3 regions of the Serratia rhizosphaerae genome follow, and region 2 is predicted to be linked to each of the others. Evidence: predicted binding sites of a transcription regulator. Region 2 holds the regulator's gene; each other region holds the start of a gene.
The links. The regulator PurR, encoded in region 2, represses purine synthesis genes. The targets are predictions, from matches to a motif close to CANGCAAACGTTTGCNTG.
Positions count from the first base shown of each region.

Region 1: purH (bifunctional phosphoribosylaminoimidazolecarboxamide formyltransferase/IMP cyclohydrolase) is a predicted target of PurR. The motif match lies at 8,270-8,287, and genes of this name have one in related genera.
Region 3: FO014_RS10230 (nucleobase:cation symporter-2 family protein) is a predicted target of PurR. The motif match lies at 5,949-5,966, and genes of this name have one in related genera.

Region 1 is NZ_CP041764.1:1,779,982-1,790,383, forward strand. It holds gene acs (acetate--CoA ligase) at 1-406, shown strand, start outside; gene FO014_RS08410 (DUF485 domain-containing protein) at 600-911, shown strand; gene actP (cation/acetate symporter ActP) at 908-2,557, shown strand; rRNA gene rrf (5S ribosomal RNA) at 2,687-2,802, opposite strand; rRNA gene FO014_RS08425 (23S ribosomal RNA) at 2,982-5,889, opposite strand; tRNA gene FO014_RS08430 (tRNA-Glu) at 6,111-6,186, opposite strand; rRNA gene FO014_RS08435 (16S ribosomal RNA) at 6,274-7,815, opposite strand; gene purH (bifunctional phosphoribosylaminoimidazolecarboxamide formyltransferase/IMP cyclohydrolase) at 8,429-10,018, shown strand; gene purD (phosphoribosylamine--glycine ligase) at 10,074-10,402, shown strand, end outside.
Region 2 is NZ_CP041764.1:4,941,715-4,952,116, forward strand. It holds gene FO014_RS23035 (Grx4 family monothiol glutaredoxin) at 1-145, opposite strand, end outside; gene FO014_RS23040 (C40 family peptidase) at 555-1,379, shown strand; gene sodB (superoxide dismutase [Fe]) at 1,662-2,240, shown strand; gene cydH (cytochrome bd-I oxidase subunit CydH) at 2,308-2,397, opposite strand; gene purR (HTH-type transcriptional repressor PurR) at 2,784-3,809, shown strand; gene punR (DNA-binding transcriptional activator PunR) at 3,829-4,761, opposite strand; gene punC (purine nucleoside transporter PunC) at 4,883-6,088, shown strand; gene cfa (cyclopropane fatty acyl phospholipid synthase) at 6,431-7,582, shown strand; gene FO014_RS23075 (I78 family peptidase inhibitor) at 7,649-7,945, opposite strand; gene FO014_RS23080 (riboflavin synthase subunit alpha) at 7,987-8,637, opposite strand; gene FO014_RS23085 (MATE family efflux transporter) at 8,908-10,281, shown strand.
Region 3 is NZ_CP041764.1:2,201,756-2,212,157, reverse strand. It holds gene spoT (bifunctional GTP diphosphokinase/guanosine-3',5'-bis pyrophosphate 3'-pyrophosphohydrolase) at 1-1,745, shown strand, start outside; gene trmH (tRNA (guanosine(18)-2'-O)-methyltransferase TrmH) at 1,751-2,446, shown strand; gene recG (ATP-dependent DNA helicase RecG) at 2,443-4,524, shown strand; gene gltS (sodium/glutamate symporter) at 4,568-5,779, opposite strand; gene FO014_RS10230 (nucleobase:cation symporter-2 family protein) at 6,021-7,415, shown strand; gene FO014_RS10225 (AsmA family protein) at 7,567-9,228, shown strand; gene fabY (fatty acid biosynthesis protein FabY) at 9,259-10,206, opposite strand; gene dtd (D-aminoacyl-tRNA deacylase) at 10,228-10,402, opposite strand, start outside.

The DNA of each region.
Region 1 (10,402 bases), 1.9 Mb from region 2:
CGTACTGAACGTTTCCGGCCACCGTCTGGGAACGGCAGAAATCGAATCTGCGCTGGTTGCCCACCCGAAAATCGCCGAAGCTGCGGTGGTGGGTATACCGCATAACATTAAAGGCCAGGCCATTTATGCCTACATCACGCTGAATCACGGCGAAGAACCAACGCCGGAGCTCTATACCGAAGTACGTAACTGGGTGCGTAAAGAGATAGGGCCAATCGCCACACCGGATATCCTGCACTGGACCGACTCTCTACCGAAAACCCGCTCCGGCAAAATCATGCGGCGTATTCTGCGCAAAATTGCCGCCGGCGATACCAGCAATCTGGGTGATACCTCGACGCTGGCAGATCCGGCGGTTGTCGACAAGCTGTTGGAAGAAAAACAATCAATGAAAGTACCGTCGTAATTTTTTGCCGTTCCCGGCCGCCCGGTGCATGTCCGGCCGGCGGCCGCTATCTCCGAAAGTGTTCAGGTTGCAGTCTGCGTCTGAATGAATTACCCGGTATCTGCCTGAAACAAATGCCGGAACAGATGTAGGTATCCTGAAAGGCTGCGGATATAGCGCGGCGTTCGCAATCAATGCCTTTTGGAGACATACAATGAATGACACCATTTACCAGGGAATTGAGCAAAACCCGCGCTTTAAGGAGCTGGTGCGCAAACGTGGCCGTTTCGCCTGGCTACTGTCGTTAATCACGCTGGCGCTATACGTCGGCTTTATCCTACTGATCGCCTTCGCGCCGCAGTGGCTGGGTACCCCCATCGCCGCCGGCTCCACCATCACCCGCGGTATTCCCGTCGGCGTCGGATTGATAGTCATCTCTTTTGTCTTGACCGGTATCTACGTGTTCCGTGCCAACGGCGAGTTTGATCGCCTGACGGCAGAGATTCTGCGTGAGGTGAAACAATGAGATACTTACTTGCCATTGCCGCCCTGCTGCTGCCAACACTGGCCAATGCCGATGCCATCAGCGGTGCGGTGCAGCGCCAGCCGTTAAATATTCAAGCCATCGTGATGTTTGTCCTGTTCGTCGGTGCGACGTTGTATATCACTTACTGGGCCTCCAAGCGCACCCGCTCCCGCCAGGATTACTATACCGCCGGCGGTCGTATCACCGGTTTTCAAAACGGGCTGGCGATCGCCGGTGACTTTATGTCCGCCGCCTCGTTTCTCGGCATTTCCGCATTGGTTTATACCTCCGGCTACGACGGACTGATCTATTCCATTGGTTTTCTGATTGGCTGGCCGATTATCCTATTCCTGATCGCCGAACGGCTGCGTAACCTGGGGCGCTATACCTTTGCCGACGTCGCATCGTATCGACTGCAGCAAAAACCGATTCGTCTGTTGTCAGCATGCGGTTCTCTGGTGGTGGTTGCGCTCTATCTGATTGCCCAGATGGTCGGCGCCGGCAAACTGATCGAGCTGCTGTTCGGGCTGAACTACCACGTAGCGGTTATTTTGGTCGGTATTTTGATGGTGATGTACGTTCTGTTTGGCGGGATGTTGGCCACTACCTGGGTACAGATTATCAAAGCCGTTCTGCTGCTGGCCGGCGCCAGTTTTATGGCACTGATGGTGATGAAGTCGGTCAATTTTGATTTCAATACGCTGTTTGCCGAAGCCGTGAAGGTGCACCCGAAGGGAGGCGATATCATGAGCCCCGGAGGACTGGTCTCTGACCCCATATCAGCGCTATCGCTGGGCCTGGCACTCATGTTCGGCACCGCCGGCTTGCCGCATATCCTGATGCGTTTCTTCACCGTCAGCGATGCCAAAGAAGCGCGAAAAAGCGTATTCTACGCAACCGGTTTTATTGGCTATTTCTATATTCTGACCTTCATTATCGGCTTTGGCGCCATCCTGCTGGTCAGTGCCAATCCGGCCTTTAAAGATGCCACCGGCGCACTGCTTGGCGGCACCAATATGGCCGCCGTTCACTTAGCCAATGCGGTTGGCGGTAATTTCTTCCTTGGTTTTATCTCTGCCGTCGCGTTCGCCACCATCCTGGCGGTTGTTGCCGGTCTGACATTAGCCGGGGCTTCTGCGGTATCGCACGATCTCTACGCCAGCGTGGTCAAAAACGGCAAGGCGACCGAGAAAGAAGAGCTGCGGGTGTCGAAAATTACCGTGGTACTGCTGGGGATCGTCGCCATTGGCTTGGGGATCCTATTCGAAAAACAAAATATCGCCTTTATGGTCGGGCTGGCCTTCTCCATCGCCGCCAGCTGTAACTTCCCGATCATTATTCTTTCTATGTACTGGTCGCGTCTGACAACCCGCGGCGCCATGATCGGCGGCTGGCTCGGTCTGCTGACCGCGGTGCTTCTGATGATTCTGGGGCCAACGATCTGGGTAGAGATTCTGGGCCATGAGAAGCCTATCTATCCGTACGAATACCCGGCGCTGTTCTCCATGATCGTAGCCTTTATCGGTACCTGGCTGTTCTCTGTCACCGACAGTTCATTGACGGGTCAGCAGGAGCGTGAGCGCTTCCGCTCCCAGTTTGTTCGTTCGCAAACCGGGCTCGGGATTTCCCAGGGAAGTTCTCATTAGTCGGTAAACACCTGTGACTCAAAGGCCCTACGGGGCCTTTTTAATGGTCGATAGAGTTAGATACAGATAAATAACGCAGAAACGCAAAAAGCCTCATGCTTTCGCATGAGGCTTCTTACTTTGTTTGATGCCTGGCAGTGTCCTACTCTCGCATGGGGAGACCCCACACTACCATCGGCGCTACGGCGTTTCACTTCTGAGTTCGGCATGGGGTCAGGTGGGACCACCGCGCTATTGCCGCCAGGCAAATTCTGTTTCAATCAACCCGCAGCGCATTCACGCCGCCAGTCAATCCAATCTCGGAACTTCGCTGAAAATTATTCGTATCATCCTGATACTCCCCCCTTCGGGGCCAACGCTCCGCGTTGTTCAAAATCGTTCCCGACGATTTTGTCATCCGTCTCTAAAACACCTTCGGTGTTGTAAGGTTAAGCCTCACGGTTCATTAGTACTGGTTAGCTCAATGCATCGCTGCACTTACACACCCAGCCTATCAACGTCTTAGTCTTAAACGTTCCTTCAGGGGCCTTAAAGGCCCAGGGAAGACTCATCTTGAGGCAAGTTTCGCGCTTAGATGCTTTCAGCGCTTATCTTTTCCGCACTTAGCTACCGGGCAATGCCATTGGCATGACAACCCGAACACCAGTGGTGCGTTCACTCCGGTCCTCTCGTACTAGGAGCAACCCCTCTCAATCTTCCAACGCCCACGGCAGATAGGGACCGAACTGTCTCACGACGTTCTAAACCCAGCTCGCGTACCACTTTAAATGGCGAACAGCCATACCCTTGGGACCTACTTCAGCCCCAGGATGTGATGAGCCGACATCGAGGTGCCAAACACCGCCGTCGATATGAACTCTTGGGCGGTATCAGCCTGTTATCCCCGGAGTACCTTTTATCCGTTGAGCGATGGCCCTTCCATTCAGAACCACCGGATCACTAAGACCTGCTTTCGCACCTGCTCGAGCCGTCACTCTCGCAGTCAAGCTAGCTTATGCCTTTGCACTAACCTCACGATGTCCGACCGTGATTAGCTAACCTTCGTGCTCCTCCGTTACTCTTTGGGAGGAGACCGCCCCAGTCAAACTACCCACCAGACACTGTCCTCACCCCCGATTAGGGGGCCGAGTTAGAACATCAAACATTAAAGGGTGGTATTTCAAGGTTGGCTCCATGCAGACTGGCGTCCACACTTCAAAGCCTCCCACCTATCCTACACATCAAGGCTCAATGTTCAGTGTCAAGCTATAGTAAAGGTTCACGGGGTCTTTCCGTCTTGCCGCGGGTACACTGCATCTTCACAGCGAGTTCAATTTCACTGAGTCTCGGGTGGAGACAGCCTGGCCATCATTACGCCATTCGTGCAGGTCGGAACTTACCCGACAAGGAATTTCGCTACCTTAGGACCGTTATAGTTACGGCCGCCGTTTACCGGGGCTTCGATCAAGAGCTTCTGGTTACCCATAACCCCATCAATTAACCTTCCGGCACCGGGCAGGCGTCACACCGTATACGTCCACTTTCGTGTTTGCACAGTGCTGTGTTTTTATTAAACAGTTGCAGCCAGCTGGTATCTGCGACTGGCTTCAGCTCCATCCGCAAGGGACTTCACCTACGCGCCAGCGTGCCTTCTCCCGAAGTTACGGCACCATTTTGCCTAGTTCCTTCACCCGAGTTCTCTCAAGCGCCTTGGTATTCTCTACCTGACCACCTGTGTCGGTTTGGGGTACGATTTCGTGTTACCTGGAGCTTAGAGGCTTTTCCTGGAAGCTTGGCATCAACTACTTCTGCACCGTAGTGCATCGTCATCACGCCTCAGGGTTAGCAAGCAACCGGATTTACCAGGTCACTCCCCCTACACGCTTAAACCGAGACAACCGTCGCTCGGCTAGCCTAGCCTTCTCCGTCCCCCCTTCGCAGTAACACCAAGTACAGGAATATTAACCTGTTTCCCATCGACTACGCTTTTCAGCCTCGCCTTAGGGGTCGACTCACCCTGCCCCGATTAACGTTGGACAGGAACCCTTGGTCTTCCGGCGTGCGGGTTTTTCACCCGCATTATCGTTACTTATGTCAGCATTCGCACTTCTGATACCTCCAGCATGCCTCGCAGCACACCTTCAACGGCTTACAGAACGCTCCCCTACCCAACAACGCATAAGCGTCGCTGCCGCAGCTTCGGTGCATGGTTTAGCCCCGTTACATCTTCCGCGCAGGCCGACTCGACCAGTGAGCTATTACGCTTTCTTTAAATGATGGCTGCTTCTAAGCCAACATCCTGGCTGTCTGTGCCTTCCCACATCGTTTCCCACTTAACCATGACTTTGGGACCTTAGCTGGCGGTCTGGGTTGTTTCCCTCTTCACGACGGACGTTAGCACCCGCCGTGTGTCTCCCGTGATAACATTCTTCGGTATTCGGAGTTTGCATCGGTTTGGTAAGCCGGGATGGCCCCCTAGCCGAAACAGTGCTCTACCCCCGAAGATGAGTTCACGAGGCGCTACCTAAATAGCTTTCGGGGAGAACCAGCTATCTCCCGGTTTGATTGGCCTTTCACCCCCAGCCACAAGTCATCCGCTAATTTTTCAACATTAGTCGGTTCGGTCCTCCAGTTAGTGTTACCCAACCTTCAACCTGCCCATGGCTAGATCACCGGGTTTCGGGTCTATACCTTGCAACTAGACGCCCAGTTAAGACTCGGTTTCCCTACGGCTCCCCTATTCGGTTAACCTTGCTACAAAATATAAGTCGCTGACCCATTATACAAAAGGTACGCAGTCACACCACGAAGGTGCTCCCACTGCTTGTACGTACACGGTTTCAGGTTCTATTTCACTCCCCTCGCCGGGGTTCTTTTCGCCTTTCCCTCACGGTACTGGTTCACTATCGGTCAGTCAGGAGTATTTAGCCTTGGAGGATGGTCCCCCCATATTCAGACAGGATAACACGTGTCCCGCCCTACTCATCGAACTCACGACCTGTGCATCTTCGTGTACGGGACTATCACCCTTTACTGTGCGACTTTCCAGACGCTTCCACTGACACACAAGCCGATTCAGGTTCTGGGCTCTTCCCCGTTCGCTCGCCGCTACTGGGGGAATCTCGGTTGATTTCTTTTCCTCGGGGTACTTAGATGTTTCAGTTCCCCCGGTTCGCCTCGTTAAGCTATGTATTCACTTAACGATAGTGTGTCGAAACACACTGGGTTTCCCCATTCGGGTATCGTCGGTTATAACGGTTCATATCACCTTACCGACGCTTTTCGCAGATTAGCACGCCCTTCATCGCCTCTGACTGCCTAGGCATCCACCGTGTACGCTTAGTCACTTAACCTCACAACCCGAAGGTGTCTTTCGACATCGTCGCATTGCTACATTTGAGAGACTCTATGACAGGTTACTCCTCATCCCGAACTTCTACGGGGGACAAGTTTCAGCTGCCATGTTTCAATTTTCAGCTTGTTCCAGATTGTTAAAGAGCAAATATCTCAAACATGACTCGCAAGTCAGTTTTGAGATATCGTTTGATACCGTCTTTCACCCGATATCAGCAAATGGCGTCCCCTAGGGGATTCGAACCCCTGTTACCGCCGTGAAAGGGCGGTGTCCTAGGCCTCTAGACGAAGGGGACACGGTATATGTCGGCTTCGCAGACGCTTTGCTCGTTCTTTTCATCAGACAATCTGTGTGGACACTGCACAGTCAGGATATCTTTAGGTAAGGAGGTGATCCAACCGCAGGTTCCCCTACGGTTACCTTGTTACGACTTCACCCCAGTCATGAATCACAAAGTGGTAAGCGCCCTCCCGAAGGTTAAGCTACCTACTTCTTTTGCAACCCACTCCCATGGTGTGACGGGCGGTGTGTACAAGGCCCGGGAACGTATTCACCGTAGCATTCTGATCTACGATTACTAGCGATTCCGACTTCATGGAGTCGAGTTGCAGACTCCAATCCGGACTACGACGTACTTTATGAGGTCCGCTTGCCTTCGCAGGTTCGCTTCTCTTTGTATACGCCATTGTAGCACGTGTGTAGCCCTACTCGTAAGGGCCATGATGACTTGACGTCATCCCCACCTTCCTCCAGTTTATCACTGGCAGTCTCCTTTGAGTTCCCGGCCGAACCGCTGGCAACAAAGGATAAGGGTTGCGCTCGTTGCGGGACTTAACCCAACATTTCACAACACGAGCTGACGACAGCCATGCAGCACCTGTCTCAGAGTTCCCGAAGGCACCAAAGCATCTCTGCTAAGTTCTCTGGATGTCAAGAGTAGGTAAGGTTCTTCGCGTTGCATCGAATTAAACCACATGCTCCACCGCTTGTGCGGGCCCCCGTCAATTCATTTGAGTTTTAACCTTGCGGCCGTACTCCCCAGGCGGTCGATTTAACGCGTTAGCTCCGGAAGCCACGCCTCAAGGGCACAGCCTCCAAATCGACATCGTTTACGGCGTGGACTACCAGGGTATCTAATCCTGTTTGCTCCCCACGCTTTCGCACCTGAGCGTCAGTCTTCGTCCAGGGGGCCGCCTTCGCCACCGGTATTCCTCCAGATCTCTACGCATTTCACCGCTACACCTGGAATTCTACCCCCCTCTACGAGACTCTAGTCTGCCAGTTTCAAATGCAGTTCCCAAGTTAAGCTCGGGGATTTCACATCTGACTTAACAAACCGCCTGCGTGCGCTTTACGCCCAGTAATTCCGATTAACGCTTGCACCCTCCGTATTACCGCGGCTGCTGGCACGGAGTTAGCCGGTGCTTCTTCTGCGAGTAACGTCAATGTAGTGCCGTATTAAGACACTACCCTTCCTCCTCGCTGAAAGTGCTTTACAACCCGAAGGCCTTCTTCACACACGCGGCATGGCTGCATCAGGCTTGCGCCCATTGTGCAATATTCCCCACTGCTGCCTCCCGTAGGAGTCTGGACCGTGTCTCAGTTCCAGTGTGGCTGGTCATCCTCTCAGACCAGCTAGGGATCGTCGCCTAGGTGAGCCATTACCCCACCTACTAGCTAATCCCATCTGGGCACATCCGATGGTGTGAGGCCCGAAGGTCCCCCACTTTGGTCCGAAGACGTTATGCGGTATTAGCCACCGTTTCCAGTGGTTATCCCCCTCCATCGGGCAGTTTCCCAGACATTACTCACCCGTCCGCCGCTCGCCGGCAAAGTAGCAAGCTACTTTCCGCTGCCGCTCGACTTGCATGTGTTAGGCCTGCCGCCAGCGTTCAATCTGAGCCATGATCAAACTCTTCAATTAAAAGCTTGATTCGCTAAGTTAATAGCTGTTGCTCAAAGATTTACTGCATGAATTTTACTTCAGTTAGTCACTCTTCAAGACTTGATATTTTTTTGCATCCGAAGATGCTGGATATCGTCTTGTGAGTGCCCACACAGATTGTCTGATAAATTGTTAAAGAGCAGTGAGTTACGCGCTTTCGCTTGCTAACTCGAGGTGGCGTATATTACGCTTTCCTCTTTCAGAGTCAATTCATTTTTTCAGAATTTTTTCTCTGTCGACCCCGGATACTCTGTGATGTTGTTCACATGTTCCGTGTCGATGGAGGCGCATTATAGGGAGTTCCGCGCAGGCCGCAACAGGTATTTTCAACAAAAACGTTCGTTTGCTGCATTCCACAGCAAAAGCCGCCCTTATACCCACTTTTGCACAAACTTATCCACAGAAGGTATTTGAGCGGAAAATTTACGAGCACCACGCAAACGTTTTCGCTACAATTCCCGGCGATGAAACGATCCCCCTTTATGGGGGCGTTACCTGAATCTGTTCCTGTTTCTCTTTATATAGAGAGTCAAAAGGTAGAGATTCACGTAACGCTCTTTATATTGCGACTCAAAAGCCAAGGGATAAAACCATGCAACAACCTCGTCCAATCCGCCGGGCCCTGCTCAGCGTTTCTGACAAAGCCGGTATCGTTGAATTTGCGCAGGCGCTGTCACAGCGCGGCGTTGAACTTCTGTCTACCGGCGGCACCGCCCGCCTGCTGGCTGATGCCGGCCTGCCTGTCACCGAAGTGTCCGACTATACCGGTTTCCCGGAGATGATGGACGGACGAGTCAAAACCCTGCATCCCAAAGTACACGGCGGCATTCTCGGCCGGCGCGGCCAGGATGATGCCATCATGAACCAGCATGCGATCCAGCCGATCGATATGGTGGTCGTCAACCTGTACCCTTTCGCACAGACCGTTGCACGCCCGGACTGCTCGCTGGAAGACGCGGTGGAAAACATCGATATCGGCGGGCCGACCATGGTGCGCTCTGCCGCCAAGAACCATAAAGACGTTGCCATCGTGGTGAAGAGCTGCGACTACGCAGCAATTATTGGCGAGATGGATAACAACGACGGCTCCCTGCTGTTCAACACTCGCTTCAATCTGGCGATCAAAGCCTTTGAACATACCGCCGCCTATGACAGCATGATTGCCAACTACTTCGGCACGCTGGTGCCGGCTTACCACGGCGATACCGAACAGCCTGCCGGCCGCTTCCCGCGCACCCTGAATCTGAACTACGTGAAGAAGCAGGATATGCGCTACGGGGAAAACAGCCACCAGCAGGCCGCCTTCTATATAGAAGAGAATCTGCAGGAGGCGTCCGTCGCCACGGCGCAGCAGCTGCAGGGTAAAGCGCTCTCTTACAACAATATCGCGGATACCGACGCCGCGCTGGAGTGCGTAAAAGAGTTCGCCGAGCCGGCCTGCGTAATCGTCAAACATGCCAACCCGTGCGGCGTGGCAATTGGCGATGACATTCTGGCGGCCTACGAGCGCGCTTACAAAACCGACCCGACCTCCGCGTTCGGCGGCATCATCGCCTTTAACCGTGAGCTGGACGCCGCCACCGCGCAGGCCATTATCAGTCGCCAGTTCGTTGAAGTGATCATCGCGCCAAACGTCAGCGAAGAAGCACGCAGCCTGCTGGCCGCCAAACAGAACGTGCGCGTACTGGCCTGCGGACAATGGCAGCAGCGCGTTGCCGGCCTGGACTTCAAACGCGTCAACGGCGGCCTGCTGGTGCAGGATCGCGATTTGGGCATGGTGACCGCAGATGACCTGCGCGTCGTCACCGAGCGCCAGCCAAGCGAGCAAGAGCTGCGTGATGCGCTGTTCTGCTGGAAAGTGGCCAAGTTCGTGAAGTCCAATGCTATCGTCTATGCACGCGACAATATGACCATCGGCATTGGTGCCGGCCAAATGAGCCGCGTTTACTCCGCCAAAATCGCCGGCATCAAGGCAGGCGATGAAGGGCTGGAAGTGAAAGGCTCCGCAATGGCCTCCGACGCCTTCTTCCCGTTCCGCGACGGCATTGATGCCGCAGCCGCGGTGGGCATCACCTGCGTGATCCAGCCGGGCGGCTCCATTCGCGACGACGAAGTGATCGCCGCCGCCAACGAGCACGGCATCGCCATGATCTTCACCGACATGCGCCACTTCCGCCATTAATCCCCTGTTATTGCGTGCGCCGCGTGGCGCACGCCGTTTTTTTGTGGAGCACCTGATGAATATTTTAGTTATCGGTAACGGCGGGCGTGAACACGCGCTGGCCTGGAAAGCCGCCCAGTCGCCGCTGGCTGATAAAGTCTACGTCGCCCCCGGTAATGCCGGCAGCGCGCTGGAAAGCAATCTGGAAAACGTAGCCATTTCCGCCACCGACATCCCGGCGCTGCTCGCCTTTGCCCAGAGCCACGACATCGGCCTGACCATTGTCGGGCCGGAAGCACCGCTGGTAATCGGCGTGGTCGACGCCTTCCAGGCCGCCGGCCTGAAAATCTTCGGTCCGTCGCAGGCCGCCGCCCAGTTGGAAGGCTCCAAAGCATTTACCAAAGA
Region 2 (10,402 bases):
AGGCAAAACGCTCGCCACAGGCGGACAGCGCCTGTACGGCCTGCGCGGAGAAGCCGCAGTTCGGCAGCTTCGGTGAGCCTTTCATGTACAGCAGAATCGGGTTTTCTGCGATTTGTTGCTGAATTCTTTCAATCGTCGTCATCATTGCTTCCTCAAGCCATCGGATGGCTACAACATGCGTTACACCGGGCTATTGTAGCGGCTGCGGCCGTTGCAAAAAAACGCCATCTTTTGCAAGGGCATTCCGCCCGCCGAACCAGCGGCGCCGGCAACGCCCCTACGCGCTAAACATGCTCTCAGAATAACATTTTTAATCTGACCATTTCACTAATATATTTTGCAGCAGCGCCTGCTGCAAAATATTAACCTGCGCGGTCAATACGGCGTTTTTTTCTCCGCCCGGCGATTAAATTTCAGCCAGGTGAAATCTTATTAACGTTTTCTCACAATATGGATTACGCTTTATTAAGTTCCGCGCTGTTTTATATCGCGGATTTGGGGAATACTGTGTTTAATTCAATCTCTGACTCGGGACCAAGGTTGGTAACGTCGACATGCGTCTAATAGTTACGCTTTTTGTGCTGCTGTTTACCCAGCTGTTCTTCAATCTGGCGCACGCTGCGCCACAGTCGCGCGTTGCCGCTGAGCCGCGTAAAAGCCACGTCAGCGATGCGCGCCCGGACGAGCGTCGAAAAAAGAAAACGCTGAAGAGCAGTAAAAAAGCCCGCACCGCCACGGCGCCAAAAACCACCAAGGTAAAAGCGCATAAAAGCACGACGATTAAAACCGCCAAAAAAACGACCCGCATTAAATCTACGCGTAAAGTGACGCACCTGGCGAAGAATAAAGTCACCCCGCCGAAGAAAGGTTATAAAAAAGGCTATGGCCGTCACCGCACCCACGGCCTGGCGACCAGCAAACTGCTGAGCGACGATAAACCGCTCAAGCTCAGCGCGGCGCATAAAAAGCGCTATCAGCGGGCGAAGCAAACCGCAATGACCAAGCTGATGAATCAAATGGGCAAGCCCTATCGCTGGGGTGGCGCCTCGCCGCGTACCGGCTTTGACTGCAGCGGTTTAATTTATTACGCCTATAAAGACGTGATGAAAATTAAAATGCCGCGCACGGCGAATGAGATGTATCACCTGCGTGACGCCGCGCCGATTAAGAAAAGCGAATTGCAAAAAGGCGACCTGGTATTCTTCCGCATTAATAACCGCGGCGTGGCCGACCACGTTGGCGTTTACCTCGGCGACGGCAAGTTTATTCAGTCGCCGCGTACCGGCAAAGATATCCGCATCAGTCAGCTGGACAATAACTACTGGCAAAACCATTACATCGGCGCCCGCCGCGTGATGACGCCGAAAACCGTTCGCTAATCCCCGCATGGCTGAGCCCGCCTCAGCCATGCCCCCCCGTTCCCGCCATTGCCGACGCTTTAAGCAGTTGAACGCTTCGCACGTTTTAAACCTTCCCTTCCCTTTGAAAGTGGTTAGAATTAATAACCTTAAAAAAAACATAACAACTCGATGCCCGAATATGCCCTAAATATGCTGTATGACGGGTATAAATAGCGCGGCTTCGTCTGGGGAACCACCCGAACGATCGCATCCCACAGGCGGCCATGGGCATTTTAGCGCTGTATCAATAAGGAGAAAGCAATGTCGTTTGAATTACCTGCATTACCGTACGCAAAAGACGCTCTCGAACCGCACATTTCCGCTGAAACGCTGGAATACCACTACGGCAAGCACCACAATACCTACGTGGTGAACCTGAACAACCTGGTGAAAGGCAGCGAGTTCGAAGGTAAAACCCTGGAAGAGATCGTGAAAACCTCGACCGGCGGCGTATTCAACAACGCGGCGCAGGTGTGGAACCACACCTTCTACTGGCACTGCCTGTCGCCTCAGGGCGGCGGCGAGCCAACCGGCGCGGTGGCGGATGCCATCAATCAGGCTTTCGGCTCTTTCGCCGCGTTTAAAGAAGCGTTCACCAAATCCGCTGTCGGCAACTTCGGCGCAGGCTGGACCTGGCTGGTGAAAAAAGCAGACGGTTCACTGGCGATCGTCAACACCTCCAACGCGGCTACCCCGCTGACCGGTGAAGACAAACCGCTGCTGACCGTGGACGTGTGGGAACACGCTTACTACATTGATTACCGCAATGCGCGTCCTAACTACCTGGAAAACTTCTGGGCGTTGGTAAACTGGGCGTTCGTGGCGGAAAATCTGGCATAAGCGCCGGTTAACCCGCAAACAGAAAAGGCGCAGTAATTACTGCGCCTTTTTATATTTCGCAGAACAATCAGTTCAGCGCAGCGGTAAAGCTAAAGGCGATAATCATCACCAACGCACATACGGTGGTGAACAATGACAATTTCAACTCGGTTTCCATCAGAAACTCCCTTATCTGTTTCGCGACGCCAGCATAAAGCCCCCAGCGTTAATGGGTCAAATGATTTTCCCACAGTTCACGGCCATTCCCCATTGATTTTGCGCAACGCCCGATCGTGTTGCGGCAAAAAAGAGGCCAATATAAAAATATTGCCCGCATTCCTGGCGGATAATACCGATTTCCTCTTCCACTTTTGCGCAATATACGCCAAAATTCGCAGTTCACTGCTGCGTACCGGCCAATAAGCCCCTCCAAACCAAGCAAGCGGCTTACGACTTCCAAACTAAAAACTACGTTTTCGAGATTTTGGAGAAGGATCTGCGCAGGCAAACGATTAACAACATGCTTACATACTGCAAACATGTGAGTTCAGGAGTCATCTTTACATGGCAACGATTAAAGATGTGGCCAAACGCGCGGGCGTTTCCACCACCACCGTTTCGCACGTCATCAATAAGACCCGTTTCGTCGCCGAAGAGACTAAAGCGGCGGTCTGGGCCGCCATTAAAGAGCTGCACTATTCACCCAGCGCGGTTGCGCGCAGCCTGAAGGTCAACCACACCAAATCCATCGGCCTGCTGGCGACCTCCAGCGAAGCCCCCTATTTTGCCGAAGTGATTGAGGCCGTGGAAAACAGCTGCTACAGCAAAGGCTACACCCTGATTCTGTGCAACTCGCACAACAATCTGGACAAGCAGCGCGCCTATCTGGCAATGCTGGCGCAAAAGCGCGTCGATGGCCTGCTGGTAATGTGTTCCGAATACCCCGATCAGCTGCTCGGCATGCTGGAAGACCACCGTAATATTCCGATGGTGGTGATGGACTGGGGCGTGGCGCGCAGCGACTTTACCGACACCATTATCGATAACGCCTTCGAAGGCGGCTATCTGGCGGGCCGCTATCTGATCGAGCGCGGCCACCGTGAGATCGGCGCCATTCCAGGCCAGCTGTCGCGCAACACCGGCGGCGGCCGCCATCAGGGTTTCCTGAAGGCCCTGCAGGAGGCCAATGTCGAGTTGCGCAACGAGTGGATCGTCCAGGGCGACTTCGAGCCGGAGTCCGGCTATAAGGCAATGCACCAGATCCTGTCGCAAAAGCACCGCCCGACGGCGGTGTTCTGCGGCGGCGATATTATGGCGATGGGCGCCATTTGCGCCGCGGACGAGCTGGGCCTGCGCGTACCGCAGGATATTTCGGTGATCGGCTATGATAACGTGCGCAACGCGCGCTACTTCACCCCGGCCCTGACCACGGTGCACCAGCCGAAAGAGCGCCTGGGCGAAATGGCCTTCACCATGCTGCTGGACCGCATTATCAGCAAGCGCGAGGAGTCGCAGGTGATCGAAGTCCATCCTAAACTGATCGAACGGCGCTCCGTGGCCGACGGTCCCTTTATCGATTACCGCCGCTAATTGCGACCGGCCGGTGCGCCTACTCCTCTGCCGGCCCCGCTTCCTCTTCTTCGCTCAGCCACTCATGATTCAGCGTCTCGCTGTCCCCCAGATAATCCAGCAGCCAGGCGATGGCCGGCGACTGATTAGGTTGCTGCCAGGTCAAACAGCAGGCGCTGGGCGGAAACGGTTCGTGCAGCTGCAGCACCGCCAGCTCGCCGCGCGCCACCAGCGGCAACACCCTGTGCGCCGGCGCCATGCCGACGCATAAACCGCCACGCAGGCAATCCACCGCCGACACCCAGTCCGGCACCACCAGGCGGCGCTGGTTGTCCAGCGACCAGGTCACTCGCTTGGGCAGATTGCGCGACGTATCCTCCAGCAACAGCGCCGGATAGGGACGCAGCTGTTCATCACTGAGCGCGCCGTTCAGCCCGGCCAGCGGATGATCGGCGCTGACCACGCACAGCCAGTTCATAAAGCCCATATCGCGAAAGGCGAACCCGCCGCCGGCGGGCACTGCGCGCGTGGCGCCGATGGCCATTTCGGCGCGGCCATCCACCAGCGCATCCCATACGCCGTTGAACACTTCCGGCTGCAGCAGCAGTTCAACGTCCGGGAAATGACGATAGAAATCCAGTACCAGCTGTCGGCAGCGCTGCGGCTTAACAATCAGATCGACGGCGATCTTCACCTGCCCGCGCCAGCCGTTGGCGACCTGCTGGCACTGACGGCGCGTGTCGAGCATTTTTTTGATGACAGCGCGTGACTCCTGGACAAACAGCGCCCCCGCCGGCGTCAGCATGACGTCGCGATGGCGCCGCTCAAACAGCGGCACCGCCAGCCACTGCTCCAACTGGCGCACGGTATAGCTGACCGCGGAAGGAACGCGGTGCAGCTCCTGCGCCGCCGCGCTGAAACTGCCGGTACGCGCCACGGCGTCGACCACATCCAGTGAATATTCAGACCACATACGTTTGCCTGCAAAAATTTTCAAACCAGTATGCAAATATTACCGTTTCACAACCAGAGATCCAGCCGGATACACTGCGCGGCGTGAAAACCTGCATCACAAATAACGACTGAGAACCACTATGCGAAACTTTGGATTTATGTTTTATCTGGCCGGCCTGAGTATGCTCGGCTTTCTGGCCACGGATATGTACCTGCCGGCCTTCGGCATGATGCAGAAAGATCTGCAGATTTCTCCCGGCGCCATTAGCGCCAGCCTGAGCATCTTCCTGGCTGGCTTTGCCTTTGCGCAACTGCTGTGGGGGCCCTTGTCCGACAAACTGGGACGCAAACCGGTGCTGCTGATTGGCCTGGCGCTGTTTGGGCTGGGTTGCCTCGGCATGATGTGGGCGGACAACGCGCTGCAACTGTGGACGCTGCGCTTTATACAGGCGGTCGGCGTCTGCGCCGCCGCCGTGACCTGGCAGGCCATCGTGATCGACCGCTACCCGGGCAGCCGCGCCAACCAGGTGTTTGCCACCATTATGCCGTTGGTCGCTCTCTCACCGGCGCTGGCGCCGCTGGTCGGCGCCTGGCTGCTGAACCACCTGAACTGGCGCGCGATCTTCGCCGTGCTGCTGGCCATTACGCTGCTGCTGCTGTTGCCGACGCTGCTGCTGCGCGACAAGCCGCGTCCGCGAACCGATGAAGGCGCGGTGCCAGGCATCGGTTTCCTGCAGTTGCTGAAGTCGCCGCTGTACAGCGGCAACGTGCTGGTGTACGCCGCCTGCTCAGCCGGTTTCTTCGCCTGGCTGACCGGCTCGCCGTTTATTCTGGGCAATATGGGCTACAGCCCGAACGATATCGGCCTGAGCTATGTGCCGCAGACGCTGGCGTTTCTGCTCGGGGGGTTCGGCTGCCGCGCCGCATTAAGCCGCACGAACGGCAATACGCTGCTGCCGTGGCTACTCCTCATATACGCCGTCAGCATGGTGGCGCTGTATCTGGTCGCCACGCTGACCACGCCGACGCTGACCACACTGCTGATCCCATTCTGCCTGATGGCGCTGGTTAACGGCGCCACCTACCCGATCGTGGTGGCGAATGCGCTGACGCCGTTCCCGGAAAGCACCGGTAAAGCGGCGGCGCTGCAGAACACCCTGCAGCTGGGCCTGTGTTTTGTCGCCAGTATGCTGGTCTCCACCTATATCACCCAGCCGCTGCTGGCGACGGTGACGGTGATGGTCGCCACGGTGGCGCTGGCCGCCGCCGGCTATCTGCTGCAGCGCGGCAACGGTGTACGACGGCAAGACGCCGAACGACGCCAGCATGCTAACTCTGCGTCATAATTACCAGTAATAATATTCACTTAAATGACATGTCTGCCGAGCACGATTTACGGTTGAGTAAGCGTCTCGGCAGGCCTATACTCAAAAAAGCGCTAAAAATAACATAGCAACATCTCGTATTAACCCGTGGCGTTTCGTGGTCGCCAATGGCGTCACTTTTTTATTTTATTGATGAGTTTACCCTGCCAGTCGGTACGGGCTTCTCTTTGAATTTTCCTCTGTTCATGTCGGATATCGGACGCCGCGGGTGCAATCTTCCGCAGGTATACGTATGTGCCTACCAAAATTGGCTAAGCTTTTTCTGGTAGCCATAAGTCAGAAGAAAGGTGATGGAGAAACTAAATGAGTTCATCGTGTTTAGAAGATCTGAGCATCCAGGACAACCAATGGTATCGTATCGCCCATGAAATGCTCAGCATGGCCGATATAGAAATAAACGGCACCCGACCTTTCGATATTCAGGTAAAGAACCCCGAATTTTTTAAACGCGTGCTGCAGGAAGGCTCTCTTGGGCTAGGTGAAAGTTATATGGACGGCTGGTGGGAGTGCGAGCGGCTGGACTGTTTTTTTCATCGCGTGCTGGCCTCCGGCCTGGAAAGGAAACTCCCCCACCATTTTAAAGATACGCTGCGCATTGCCGCCGCGCGTTTAACCAATCTGCAGTCGAAGAAGCGCGCATGGATCGTGGGGAAGGAGCATTACGATCTCGGTAATGACTTATTTACCCTGATGCTGGATCCTTATATGCAATATTCCTGCGGCTACTGGAAAAGCGCCGAGACGCTGGAACAGGCGCAGGAAAATAAATTGCGCATGATCTGCGACAAGCTACAATTACAGCCGGGTATGCGCCTGCTGGATATTGGCTGCGGCTGGGGCGGGCTGTCAGCATTTGCGGCAAAAAATTACGGTGTCTCGGTGGTGGGCGTGACCATCTCCGCCGAACAGCAGAAGCTGGCGCAGGCGCGCTGCGCCGGGCTGGACGTCGATATTCAACTGCAGGATTACCGCGATCTGCATCAGCAATTTGACCGCATCGTCTCGGTCGGCATGTTTGAACACGTCGGGCCGAAAAACTACCGCACCTATTTCGACGTGGTGGAGCGCAATTTAAAACCCGACGGTTTATTCCTGCTGCACACCATCGGTTCAAACAGAACCGATATGAATGTCGATCCGTGGATCAATAAATATATCTTCCCGAACGGCTGCCTGCCCTCGGTAGCGCATATTGCCCAGACCAGCGAAGGCCATTTCGTGATGGAAGACTGGCATAATTTCGGCGCCGACTACGATCGCACCCTGATGGCCTGGTATGAACGTTTTCAACAGGCGTGGCCGCAGCTGGCCGAACGCTATTCCGAGCGTTTCGAACGGATGTTCAGTTACTACCTCAACGCCTGTGCCGGCGCCTTCCGCTCGCGCGATATTCAGCTGTGGCAGGTGCTGTTCAGCCCGAAAGGGGTTGAAGGCGGCATACGCGTGCCGCGTTGAGTTTCATGCGTTCGCAATAAAAAAACCCCGGCATCCAGTCCCGGGGTTTTTATTATCTGACCACGATCAGCCGCAGTAAACGCGCGTGATTTTATCGTCCCGATCGCCGAGGAAGTTCAGGCGGGTCAGGTTGAAATCCATGGTGACCGCTGCATTATAAGGAATGGTGCGCACCTGACGGGCGTCAATCTGCACGCCGTCCAGCGAAGAGAGCGGCTTGCCCACGTAGTTTTGATACTGCGACGCGCCGCAGGTGTCATCCGCATCGACCGACGACGCAGTCGCGCCGTTTTCTGACGTACTGCTACAGGCAGCCAGCGTCATCAGCGCCGCCAACATCAACGTTTTCCGATAAAACTTCACGTTTAGCTCCTCTTTTTTGCGTTCAAACAGATCGTGCCCGTTCAGGGTTTCGGCGTCGGATCCGCAATCTGCGCCGTCGCCGCTTCACGGCTGGCCAATACGCGCTCGACGGTATCCACTACCGCCTGCGTTTGCGGATCGATTTCAATATTGACCTTGTCGCCCAGACGTTTTTTACCCAGCGTCGTGCGCTCCAGCGTTTCCGGGATCAGATGCACGCAGAAACGGTTGTTCACCACTTCGCCGATGGTCAGGCTGATGCCGTCAATGCCGACAAACCCCTTGTGCAGCACATACTTCATCAGGTCGGCATTCGGCATACGCAGCCAGACCTGACGGTTGTTTTCCGAGGTGAAGATCTTGGCAATTTCCGCGGTGCAGATAATATGGCCGGACATCAGATGGCCGCCAATTTCATCGTTAAATTTCGCCGCTCTTTCCACATTGACTTTATCGCCGACCGTCAGACTGCCCAGATTGGTCAACCGCAGAGTCTCTTTAATCAGGTCGAAACTGACGCGGTTGCCCTCTACCGCCGTGACGGTCAGGCAGCAGCCGTTATGCGCCACCGACGCGCCCAGCTCCAGACCGGGCAGTAGCTCATCGGGCATGTCAATCACGTGGGTACGGAAATTAGGTTTTTCTTCTATTGCAACCAGCGGCGCAATGCCTTGTACGATACCGGTAAACATGAATGCCTCTTTCAGAAAATAGATATACAGCGCTGGTAGGCAGTGTGCCCCAGATGGCGGAGAAAACCAAACCCGCAGCGGTAAAAAATCGCTGGCTGCGCACGAAATAGACCTGCCGCACCGCCGTTAACGGCGACTGTGCACTAAACTGCGCCAGTGGCTTAAATAAGTCCGAGCGGTTACACTACGCCGGTAATCATTCCGCGATTAAATTGCTGTCCATTCGTGACAGTCGTTCTTTCATTGCTTAATACTCAAGAAGGTGTATGCGTGCAGAAGTACTTTATTGAAGCGCGTAGTTTATTAGCCCTCGCTATTCCGGTCATTATCGCGCAAATCGCCCAGACGGCGATGGGCGTGGTGGATACCATTATGGCGGGTGCGTACAGCGCCACGGATATGGCTGCGGTTGCAGTCGGCACATCTATCTGGCTACCGGCTATTCTGTTCGGCCACGGCCTGCTATTGGCGTTAACGCCGGTTATCGCCCAGCTTAACGGCTCCGGCCGTCGCGACCGCATCGCGCATCAAATCAGTCAGGGCTTCTGGCTGGCGAGCGGCGTCTCCGTGCTGATTATCGCCGTGCTGTATAACAGCAAATATATGATCGACATGATGCACAATGTCGATCCGCAACTGGCGGAAAAGGCCGTCGGCTACCTGCATGCCATTATGTGGGGCGCGCCGGGCTATTTATTCTTCCAGGTTATGCGAAACCAGTGTGAAGGGTTATCTAAAACCAAGCCGGGGATGGTGATTGGCTTTATCGGCCTGCTGGTAAATATTCCCATTAACTATATTTTCATTTACGGCAAATTCGGTATGCCGGAACTGGGCGGCGTCGGCTGCGGCGTTGCTACCGGCAGCGTCTATTGGGTGATGTTCCTGCTGATGCGCTGGTACGTGCGCCGCGCGCCGTCGCAGCGCGATATCAAACCGGAGCGCGCCTGGTCGCCGGTCGACTGGGCCACGCTGCGACGCCTGGCCGGCCTCGGCCTGCCGGTCGCCCTGGCGCTGTTCTTCGAAGTGACGCTGTTCGCCGTGGTGGCGCTGCTGGTGTCGCCGCTCGGTATCGTCGCCGTCGCCGGGCACCAGATCGCCCTGAACTTCAGCTCGCTGATGTTCGTGCTGCCGCTGTCGCTCGGCGTCGGCTCCACCATCCGCGTCGGCCACCGGCTGGGGGAAAGTAACGTCGACGGCGCGCGCGTCGCGGCCTACAGCGCCATCGGCGTCGGCATCGCCATGGCCTGCGGCACCGCGCTGTTTACCGCCCTGCTGCGCGAGCCGATCGCGCTGCTGTATAACGACACGCCGGCGGTGGTCGCCATGGCCTCCCACCTGATGCTGCTGGCCGCTGTCTACCAGATTTCAGACTCTATTCAGGTAATCGGCAGCGGCGTGCTGCGCGGCTACAAAGATACGCGTTCGATCTTCTTCATCACCTTTATCGCCTATTGGGTGCTGGGGCTGCCGAGCGGTTATCTGCTGGCGCTGACCGACTACATCGTGCCGGCGATGGGGCCGAGCGGTTTCTGGATCGGCTTTATTATCGGCCTGACCTTCGCCGCCATCATGATGGTGCTGCGCATGCGCTGGCTGCAGCGTCAGCCCGCCGCGCTGATTTTGCAGCGTTCCACCCGCTGATTTTTCCGCCGGCTCCCCGCGGGCCGGCGACTTCCCACGCTGAATTTGCGGAAAAAACCGCCTCACTGCGCATAAGCGCAGCAGTCGCGCGAAATAGCGGATAAAATTACGTTTTTCCCCT
Region 3 (10,402 bases), 2.4 Mb from region 2:
AGATGATCATGGCGATGGTGCAGGATATCCGCGTCGTGCTGATCAAGCTGGCCGACCGTACGCACAATATGCGCACCCTCGGTTCGCTGCGCCCGGACAAACGCCGGCGCATCGCGCGTGAAACCCTGGAAATCTACAGCCCGCTGGCGCACCGCCTGGGCATCCATCACCTGAAAACCGAGCTGGAAGAGCTGGGTTTTGAGGCGCTTTACCCTAACCGCTACCGCGTCATCAAGGAAGTGGTCAAGGCCGCGCGCGGCAACCGTAAGGAAATGATCCAAAAGATTCTTTCCGAGATCGAAGGACGGTTAACCGAAGCCGGCATCGCCTGCCGCGTCAGCGGACGGGAAAAACACCTCTACTCCATTTACTGCAAGATGCACCTGAAAGAACAGCGCTTCCATTCGATTATGGATATCTATGCGTTCCGGGTGATCGTCAAAGAAGTGGATACCTGTTACCGCGTGCTGGGCCAGGTGCATAGCCTGTACAAACCGCGCCCGGGGCGGGTTAAAGACTATATCGCCATTCCCAAGGCCAACGGCTACCAGTCGTTGCATACTTCGCTGATCGGGCCGCACGGCGTGCCGGTCGAAGTGCAGATCCGTACCGAAGATATGGATCAGATGGCGGAAATGGGGGTGGCGGCGCACTGGGCGTACAAAGAACAGGGCGAGAGCGGCACTACCGCGCAAATCCGCGCCCAGCGCTGGATGCAAAGCCTGCTGGAGCTGCAGCAAAGCGCCGGCAGCTCCTTCGAATTTATTGAAAGCGTTAAATCCGATCTGTTCCCGGATGAGATTTACGTTTTCACCCCGGAAGGCCGCATCGTCGAACTGCCGGCCGGCGCCACGCCGGTCGACTTCGCTTACGCCGTGCATACCGATATCGGCCATGCCTGCGTCGGCGCCCGCGTCGACCGCCAGCCTTACCCGCTGTCGCAGGCGCTCACCAGCGGCCAGACGGTGGAAATCATCACCGCGCCGGGCGCACGGCCGAATGCCGCCTGGCTGAACTTTGTCGTCAGCTCAAAAGCGCGCGCCAAAATCCGCCAGATGCTGAAGAACCTTAAGCGCGACGACTCCGTCAACCTCGGCCGTCGTCTGCTGAACCATGCGCTGGGCGGCAGTCGCAAGCTGGCCGAAATCCCGCAGGAAAATATTCAGCACGAGCTGGAGCGCATGAAGCTGGCGACGCTGGACGATCTGCTGGCGGAAATCGGCCTCGGCAACGCCATGAGCGTGGTGGTGGCGAAAAACCTGCAGGGCGACCAATCCAGCCTCGGCGCCTCTTCCGGCGTGCGCAACCTGGCCATCAAAGGCGCCGACGGCGTATTGATCACCTTTGCCAAGTGCTGCCGGCCGATTCCGGGCGACCCGATTATCGCCCATGTCAGCCCGGGCAAAGGGCTGGTGATCCACCATGAATCCTGCCGCAACATCCGCGGTTACCAGAAAGAACCGGAAAAGTTCATGGCGGTCGAGTGGGATAAGGAAACCGAGCAAGAATTCATCGCCGAAATCAAAGTGGATATGTTTAACCACCAGGGGGCGTTGGCCAACCTGACGGCGGCGATCAATGCAGCTGAGTCCAATATTCAAAGCCTGAATACTGAAGAGAAAGACGGCCGGGTCTACAGCGCCTTTATCCGCCTGACCACTCGCGATCGCATCCATCTGGCAAATATCATGCGTAAAATCCGTATCATGCCGGATGTAATCAAAGTTAACCGTAACCGAAACTAGCGCCTATGAGCCCCGAACGCTATGCGCGGATTTGTGAAATGCTCGCCACCCGTCAACCGGATCTGACGGTTTGTCTGGAACAGGTTCACAAACCGCATAACGTCTCCGCAATTATCCGTACCGCCGACGCCGTCGGCGTGCATCAGGTTCATGCCGTTTGGCCAACCACCCGCATGCGGACGCTGGTTTCTTCCGCCGCCGGCAGCAACAGCTGGGTCAACGTAAAAACGCACCCTACCATCGGCGATGCGGTCGGCCATATGAAGGGCCAGGGCATGCAAATTCTGGCGACGCACCTGTCTGACCGCGCGGTGGATTTTCGTGATATCGACTACACCCGCCCAACCTGTATTCTGCTCGGGCAGGAAAAAACCGGCATCACCGAAGAAGCGCTGCAGCTTGCCGACCAGGACATCATCATTCCGATGATCGGCATGGTGCAATCGCTCAACGTCTCCGTGGCTTCCGCCCTGATCCTGTACGAAGCGCAGCGACAGCGCCAAAATGCCGGCATGTACCGCCGCGATCGCAGCATGCTGGATGCTGAAGAGCAACAGCGCCTGCTGTTTGAGGGCGGCTACCCGGTGCTGGCCAACGTCGCCAAGCGTAAAGGCCTGCCGCGCCCCCATATCGATGAAAACGGCGCAGTGATCGCCGAGGCCGAATGGTGGGCCGCCATGCAAGCAACGGTGCGCAGATGAAAGGCCGCCTGCTGGATGCGGTTCCGCTCACCACGTTGACCGGCGTTGGCGCCAGCCAGGCAGCCAAGCTGGCTAAAATCGGGTTGGAAACCATTCAGGATCTGCTGCTGCACCTGCCGCTGCGTTACGAAGACCGCACCCGCCTGTACCCCATCAATGACCTGCTGCCGGGCATTTTCGCCACGGTAGAAGGCGAAGTACTGCGCAGCGATATCAGTTTTGGCCGCCGCCGTATGCTCACCTGCCAAATCAGCGACGGCACCGGCATCCTCACCATGCGCTTTTTCAATTTCAACGCGGCGATGAAAAACAGCCTGGCGACCGGGCGCCGCGTTACCGCCTACGGGGAAATCAAGCGCGGCAACCACGGTGCGGAAATCATTCATCCGGAATACCGCCTGCAGGGCGAACATGACGACGTCGAGCTGCAGGCCTCGCTGACGCCGGTCTACCCCACAACCGAAGGCGTCCGTCAGGCTACGCTGCGTAAGCTGACCGATCAGGCGCTGGAGCTGCTGGATACCTGCGCCATTACCGAACTGCTGCCGCCGGAACTGAGCGGCGGCCTGATGAGCCTGCCGCAGGCGCTGCATACGCTGCATCGTCCGCCGCCGGATATCCAGCTGGCCGATCTGGAATTGGGCAAACATCCGGCGCAGAAACGGCTGATTATGGAAGAGCTGCTGGCACACAACCTCAGCATGCTGGCGGTACGCGCCGGCACGCAGAGTTATCACGCCCAGCCGCTGCTGCCGGACGGCAGATTGAAAAAAGCGTTTCTGGCCCAGTTGCCGTTTGCCCCGACCGGTGCGCAACAGCGCGTGGTGGCGGATATCGAAGCTGATATGCAAAAAGATTTCCCGATGATGCGTCTGGTTCAGGGCGACGTCGGCTCCGGGAAAACGCTGGTGGCGGCGCTGGCCGCGCTGCGCGCCATTGCCCACGGTAAGCAGGTGGCGCTGATGGCGCCGACCGAGCTGCTGGCGGAACAGCATGCCAATAACTTCCGCCAATGGTTTGCGCCGTTGGGCATTGAAGTCGGCTGGCTGGCCGGGAAGCAGAAAGGCAAAGCGCGCATCGCGCAGCAGGAAGCGATCGCCAGCGGTCAGGTTTCGATGGTGGTCGGCACCCACGCCATTTTTCAGGAGCAGGTTCAGTTCAACGGGCTGGCGCTGGTTATCATTGATGAACAGCACCGCTTTGGCGTCCATCAGCGTCTGGCGCTGTGGGAAAAAGGTGAAGAGCAGGGTTTCCATGCCCACCAGTTGATCATGACCGCCACACCGATCCCACGCACGCTGGCGATGACCGCCTATGCCGATCTGGACACCTCGGTCATCGATGAACTGCCGCCGGGCCGCACGCCGGTCACCACGGTGGCGATCCCGGATACCCGCCGGGCAGATATTATCGAACGCGTCAGAAACGCCTGCCAGCAGGAAGGCCGTCAGGCTTACTGGGTCTGCACGCTGATTGAAGAGTCCGAACTGCTGGAAGCGCAGGCGGCGGAAGCCACCTGGGAAGAGCTGAAAGCGGCGCTGCCGGAGCTGAAGGTGGCGCTGGTGCACGGCCGGATGAAGGCGCAGGAAAAACAGGCGGTGATGCAGGCCTTCAAGCAGGGGGAGCTGCAGCTGCTGGTTGCCACCACGGTGATCGAAGTCGGCGTCGATGTGCCGAACGCCAGCCTGATGATTATTGAAAACCCGGAGCGGCTGGGCCTGGCGCAGCTGCACCAGCTGCGTGGCCGCGTAGGTCGCGGCGCGGTCGCCTCACACTGCGTACTGCTGTACAAAACCCCGCTGAGTAAAACCGCGCAGAAGCGCCTGCAGGTGCTGCGCGACAGCAACGATGGCTTCGTGATCGCCCAGCGCGATCTGGAAATTCGCGGCCCCGGCGAGCTACTCGGCACCCGGCAGACCGGCAATGCCGAATTCAAAGTCGCCGATCTGCTGCGCGACCAGTCGATGATCCCGGAAGTACAGCGGGTTGCCCGCCATATCCACCAGCAATACCCCGAACACGCTCAGGCGCTGATTGAGCGCTGGCTGCCGGAAAAGGCACGCTATTCCAACGCATAAAAAAGGGCGCCGAGAAGGCGCCCTTTTGCTGTCCAGTGGTTACTCAGCCAACCGCCGGGAAGACCGGCAGCAGCAGGTACAGCTTGATAATGATGGCGTTGGCGATATCGATAAAGAACGCCCCCACCATCGGCACTACCAGGAACGCCAGGTGCGATGGGCCGAAACGATCGGTAATCGCCTGCATATTGGCAATCGCGGTCGGCGTAGCGCCCATCCCGAAGCCGCAGTGCCCGGCAGCCAGCACTGCCGCATCATAGTTTTTGCCCATCACCCGGTAGGTGACGAAAATCGCGTACAGCGCCATCACCAGCGTCTGCACCGCCAGGATCGCCAGCATCGGCAGCGCCAGTGACGCCAGCTCCCACAGGCGCAGGCTCATCAGCGCCATCGCCAGGAACAGCGACAGACTGACGTTACCCAGCACCGATACCGCACGCTCAAACACGGTATAAAAGCCGGTGAATGCCAGCGTATTGCTGAGGATCACCCCGACAAACAGCACGCAGACGAAGTTCGGCAGTTCAAATACCGTGCCGCTCAGCAGGCCGGCGATAAGCTGGCCCAGGCTGAGGCAGATGGCGATCATCGCAATGGTTTCAATCATCACCAGCGAGGTAATCAGACGACCGCTCTCCGGTTTTTCAAAGCCGCTCGGCTGGACGCTGTCATCCGGCGAACCTTCCGGCGAGGAAGAGTGCTTCACCAGATAGCGCGCCACCGGGCCGCCAATCAGGCCGCCCAGCACCAGGCCGAAGGTGGCGCAGGCCATCGCCACTTCGGTGGCGTTTTCAAAGCCGTAACGCTCGATAAACAGCTTACTCCAGGCAGCGCCGGTGCCGTGGCCGCCCGACAGGGTGATAGAACCGGCGATCAGGCCCATCAGCGGGTCCATCCCCAGCATCTTCGCCATACCGATGCCGATGGCGTTCTGCACCACCAACAGTCCCAGCACCACAAACAGGAAGATAACCAGTGCCTTACCACCGGCGCGCAACCGCGCCAGGTTGGCATTAAGGCCGATGGTGGCAAAGAAGGCCAGCATCAGCGGATCTTTCAGCGACATGTCGAAGCTGATTTCCCAATTAACGGTCTTTTTTAAAATCAACAATAACAGCGCAACCAGCAAACCACCGGCGACGGGGGCAGGAATGGTGTATTTTTTCAGCAGAGGAATGCTTCTAACGCACTTGCCCCCAAGGAGCAAAACCAGAGTTGCGGCAACCAAAGTGCCATAAGTATCAAGATGAAACATCCAGGTACTCCATGTGAGGGGATAAATCCAATTATATTAATAAGTTATATAAAACCACTTAGTTTTTTAAACTCGATGAATGCTGGATTAGAAGGAAAAAGTGCTAAGAAGACAAGAAAAAATGCATGAAAATGCGACATAAATAAAAATAAGCGGGGAAGAAAAGTTAGGCGCAACCGTTTGCTTTTAGTGTCCAGACGATTAAAATGCCTGCTTTGCCGTTTCGGAAAAGTGCCACACCATGACCATGCAATCCGCCGAGCTTGAATCCGTGCAAAACGCCTCCGCCTCCCCGCCCAAAAGCGAACTGATCTACCGCCTGGAAGACCGCCCGCCGCTGCCGCAAACGCTGTTTGCCGCCGGCCAGCATCTGCTGGCGATGTTCGTGGCCGTGATTACGCCGGCGCTGCTGATTTGCCAGGCGCTGGGGCTGCCGGCGCAGGATACTCAGCACATTATCAGCATGTCGCTGTTCGCCTCCGGTCTGGCCTCTATTTTACAAATCAAAACCTGGGGTCCGGTCGGCTCCGGCCTGCTGTCGATTCAGGGCACCAGCTTTAACTTCGTATCACCGCTGATTATGGGCGGCATGGCGCTGAAAAACGGCGGCGCAGACGTGCCGACCATGATGGCGGCGCTGTTCGGCACCCTGATGGTTGCCTCCTGCACCGAGATTCTGCTGTCGCGCGTCCTGCACCTGGCGCGCCGCATTATTACGCCGCTGGTATCAGGCATTGTGGTGATGATTATCGGCCTGTCGCTGATTCAGGTCGGCCTGACCTCCATCGGCGGCGGCTACGCGGCAATGAACGACCACACCTTCGGCGCGCCAAAAAACCTGCTGCTGGCCGGCGCGGTGCTGGCGGTGATTATTTTGCTCAACCGTCAGCGTAATCCCTATCTGCGCGTTGCCTCGCTGGTGATCGCCATGGCGGTCGGCTATCTGCTGGCCTGGGCGCTCGATATGCTGCCCGCCAGCCAGCCCGTCAGCAACAGCGCGTCGATCACCATCCCCACCCCGCTGTATTACGGGCTGGGCTTTGACTGGAACCTGCTGCTGCCGCTGATGCTGATCTTTATGGTCACCTCGCTGGAAACCATCGGCGATATCACTGCCACCTCTGACGTATCCGAACAGCCGGTGCGCGGCCCGCTGTATATGAAACGCCTGAAGGGCGGCGTGCTGGCCAACGGTTTGAACTCCATGCTGTCGGCGGTCTTCAATACCTTCCCAAACTCCTGCTTCGGCCAGAACAACGGGGTGATCCAACTGACCGGCGTCGCCAGCCGCTACGTTGGCTTTGTGGTGGCGCTGATGCTGATCGCGCTGGGTCTGTTCCCGGCGGTCGCCGGCTTTGTGCAGCATATTCCTGAGCCGGTACTGGGCGGCGCCACCATTGTGATGTTCGGCACCATCGCCGCGTCCGGCGTACGTATCGTTTCACGCGAGAAGCTTAATCGCCGCGCCATCATGATTATGGCGCTGTCGCTGGCGGTCGGTATAGGCGTTTCTCAGCAGCCGCTGATTCTGCAGTTCGCGCCGGACTGGCTGAAAACCCTGCTCTCCTCCGGTATCGCCGCCGGCGGGATTACCGCCATCGTACTGAATCTGGTATTTCCGCAGGAGAAGGAATAATTCCACTGCGGGGGCGTGTGACCCGGCTTTATCGTCGAAAACGGCCGCCTGCGGCCGTTTTTTTATTGTCAGTCAGACCATTACCCTTGAGATAGCCGGCCAATTGCGGCATAAACGGGGTATCTTTTTTGACCGCTAGGGTGTGCAGGCGATGAAATTTATTGGGAAACTGTTGCTATGGCTGCTGGTGGCGGCGGCAATCGTCATCGTATTACTGTATCTGGTCGGGCAGACCCGCTGGGCCGCCGGTCAGATCGGCAACTGGGTGAGTGGGCACAGCGACTACCGCCTCTCTCTCGGTAAAATCAGCCACTCCTGGGATGAACCGGCGCAGATCGGCCTGGAAGACGTCGCGCTGACGCGCGCCAACCAGCCGCAGGCGTTAACGGCCAAGCGCGTCGTTCTGGGTCTCAGCCTGCGTCAGATCACCAACCCGCGTTACTTCCACAGCGTGACGCTGCACGACGGAACACTCAATGTGCAACCTGGCGCAGCGGCGTTACCGATCCAGGCCGACGTGCTGCAGCTGAACAATATGGCATTGCATGCCGGCGACGCCGACTGGCAGCTTAATGCGCAGCGGGTTAACGCCGGGATTACGCCATGGCGGCCTCAGTCCGGGCACCTGCTGGGCGACAACAACCGCTTCCAGTTCAGCGCCGGCTCGCTGACCCTGAACGGCATCCCCGCCTCTCAGGCGCTGGTGCAAGGGCAAATCAAAGATCATCAGCTGCTGCTGGAAGATTTCGGCGCCGATCTGGCCCAGGGCGACCTGACCGGTAAAGCGACGCGTGCCGCCGACGGCAGCTGGCTGGTAGACCGTCTGCGCCTGAACAAGGTGCGGCTGCAAACGCCGCTGTCGCTGGAACAATTCTGGCAGCGCTTTACCACCCTGCCGCCGATCACACTGCAACGCTTTGACCTGATCGACGCACGGCTGGAGGGCAAGGGGTGGGCGTTTAACGATCTTGACCTGTCCCTGCAAAACGTCTCGCTTCAGCAGGGAGACTGGCGCAGCGAGAACGGCGCATTGCATGCCAACGCCAGCGATATTATCAACGGCCGCTTCCATCTGGTGGATCCGATTATCAGTACGCGGCTGTCACCGGCCGGTATCGCCATTGAGCAATTCACCTCGCGCTGGGAAGGCGGCCTGCTGCGCGCCAACGGCAGTTGGCTGCGCGCCACCAAACGTTTGCAGCTGGACGACGTCACCGTCGCGGCGTTGGAGTATACGCTGCCGCAAAACTGGCGTGAGCTGTGGCTCAAACCGCTGCCGGCATGGCTGTCGCAGGTATACGTCAATAAGCTGACCACCAACCGTAACCTGATTATCGATATCAATCCGGCGTTCCCGTTCCAGCTGACATCGCTGAACGGTTACGGCAGCAATCTGCTGCTGGCGCACGATGGTCAGTGGGGAATCTGGTCCGGTTCGCTAAACCTGAGCGCCAGCGAAGCAACGTTCAATAAAATCGACGTCCGCCGGCCTTCTCTGGCGCTGACGGCGGACCAGCGGCAAATCGCCGTTACCGAGCTGAGCGCCTTTATGCCTAATGGCCTGCTGGATGCCAAGGCAACCGTCACGCAACGGCCGGGCAAGCCGTTTTCGCTGTCTTTATCCGGTCGTTCGGTGCCGCTCAATACCCTGCAGCAATGGGGCTGGCAGCCGGTGCCGCTGGAGGGCGACGGCAACCTGCAGCTGCAGGTTCAGGGGCTGTTAAACAGCGACGGGCCGTTCCGGGATTCCGTACGGGGTAATCTGCAGGCCACGGCGAAGGACGGGCAAACGGTCAATCAGCAACAGCCGTAAAGCAATAAGGGCGCATAGCGCCCTTATTGGTTATTCGGGAATGGCCTCGCAGCCACCCTGATCCAGCGGGACTTCCGGCTCGGCCGGCAGCACCATGTAGATGCCCTCAAACACCGCCCCTTTATCATCATCGCCAAACAGCACCACTTCCGCCTGCACGCGGGCACGGCGGCCGCGCGCCAGTCGGTCAAGGTCGCCGCTCAACGAGCTGAGATCGGCCACCGCGCGCGGGCGACCGGTGATAGGTTTACTGTAACGGATATGCGCATCCGCCAGAATGATGGTGCCGCCCAGATGGCGCTCGCGCAGCAGCAGCCAGATCAGCCCCCAGGCGGTCAGCGTCGCCAGCGAGAACAGGCTGCCGGCAAACAGCGTATGGTGCGGATTCTGATTGCCGACCTCCGGCATGGTGGTGACAAAACGCTGGCCGGTATACTGGCTGATGCGCACCCCCATCTTTTCACTGAGCGGAATATGATCGTACCAGGCCTGCTGCAGCTGTCCGCACCAGTCGGGACGGTGCAGAATATCGTCCAGCGTCGCCACCGGCTTAATCATCAGGAAGTGGCGGATCGGCGAGGTTTGCGGCGCGCTGATCTCCCCCTGGCTTTCAAACCCCAGTTTGGCGAAGAACGCCACCGCGTCCTCACGCGCGCTGCACACCACGCGCTTCACGCCTTCCTGACGCGCCACCGACTCCAGCGTCATCGCCACCAGCGTACCCAGCCCTTTGTCCTGCACGCCGGGATCGACCGCTAAAAAACGAATCGCCGCTTCGTTATCCGCATTGATATACAGCCGGCCAACGGCGACGATTTTGCCATTCTCATCCACCACCATTTGGTGGTGCGCCATGGCGTCATAGGCATCCTTTTCCGAACCCACCGGCTGGTGCAATGGCTTGCGCAGCATTTCCCAGCGAAACTGGTAATAATCCTTCAGTTCTTGTTCTGTAACGGGTACTCGTAGGTGATACATAGACGCCTTCTCTCCAAATTTTTAAACCTGTAGCCAGAACGTCACCGGACCGTCGTTCACCAGCGCGACCTGCATATCCGCCGCGAACTCGCCGGTCTGTGTTTCCACGCCGCGTTCGCGGCATTGGCCAACAAAATACTGATATAGCCGATCGGCCTGCGCAGGCTCTGCACCGCGCGAGAAACCGGGCCGCATG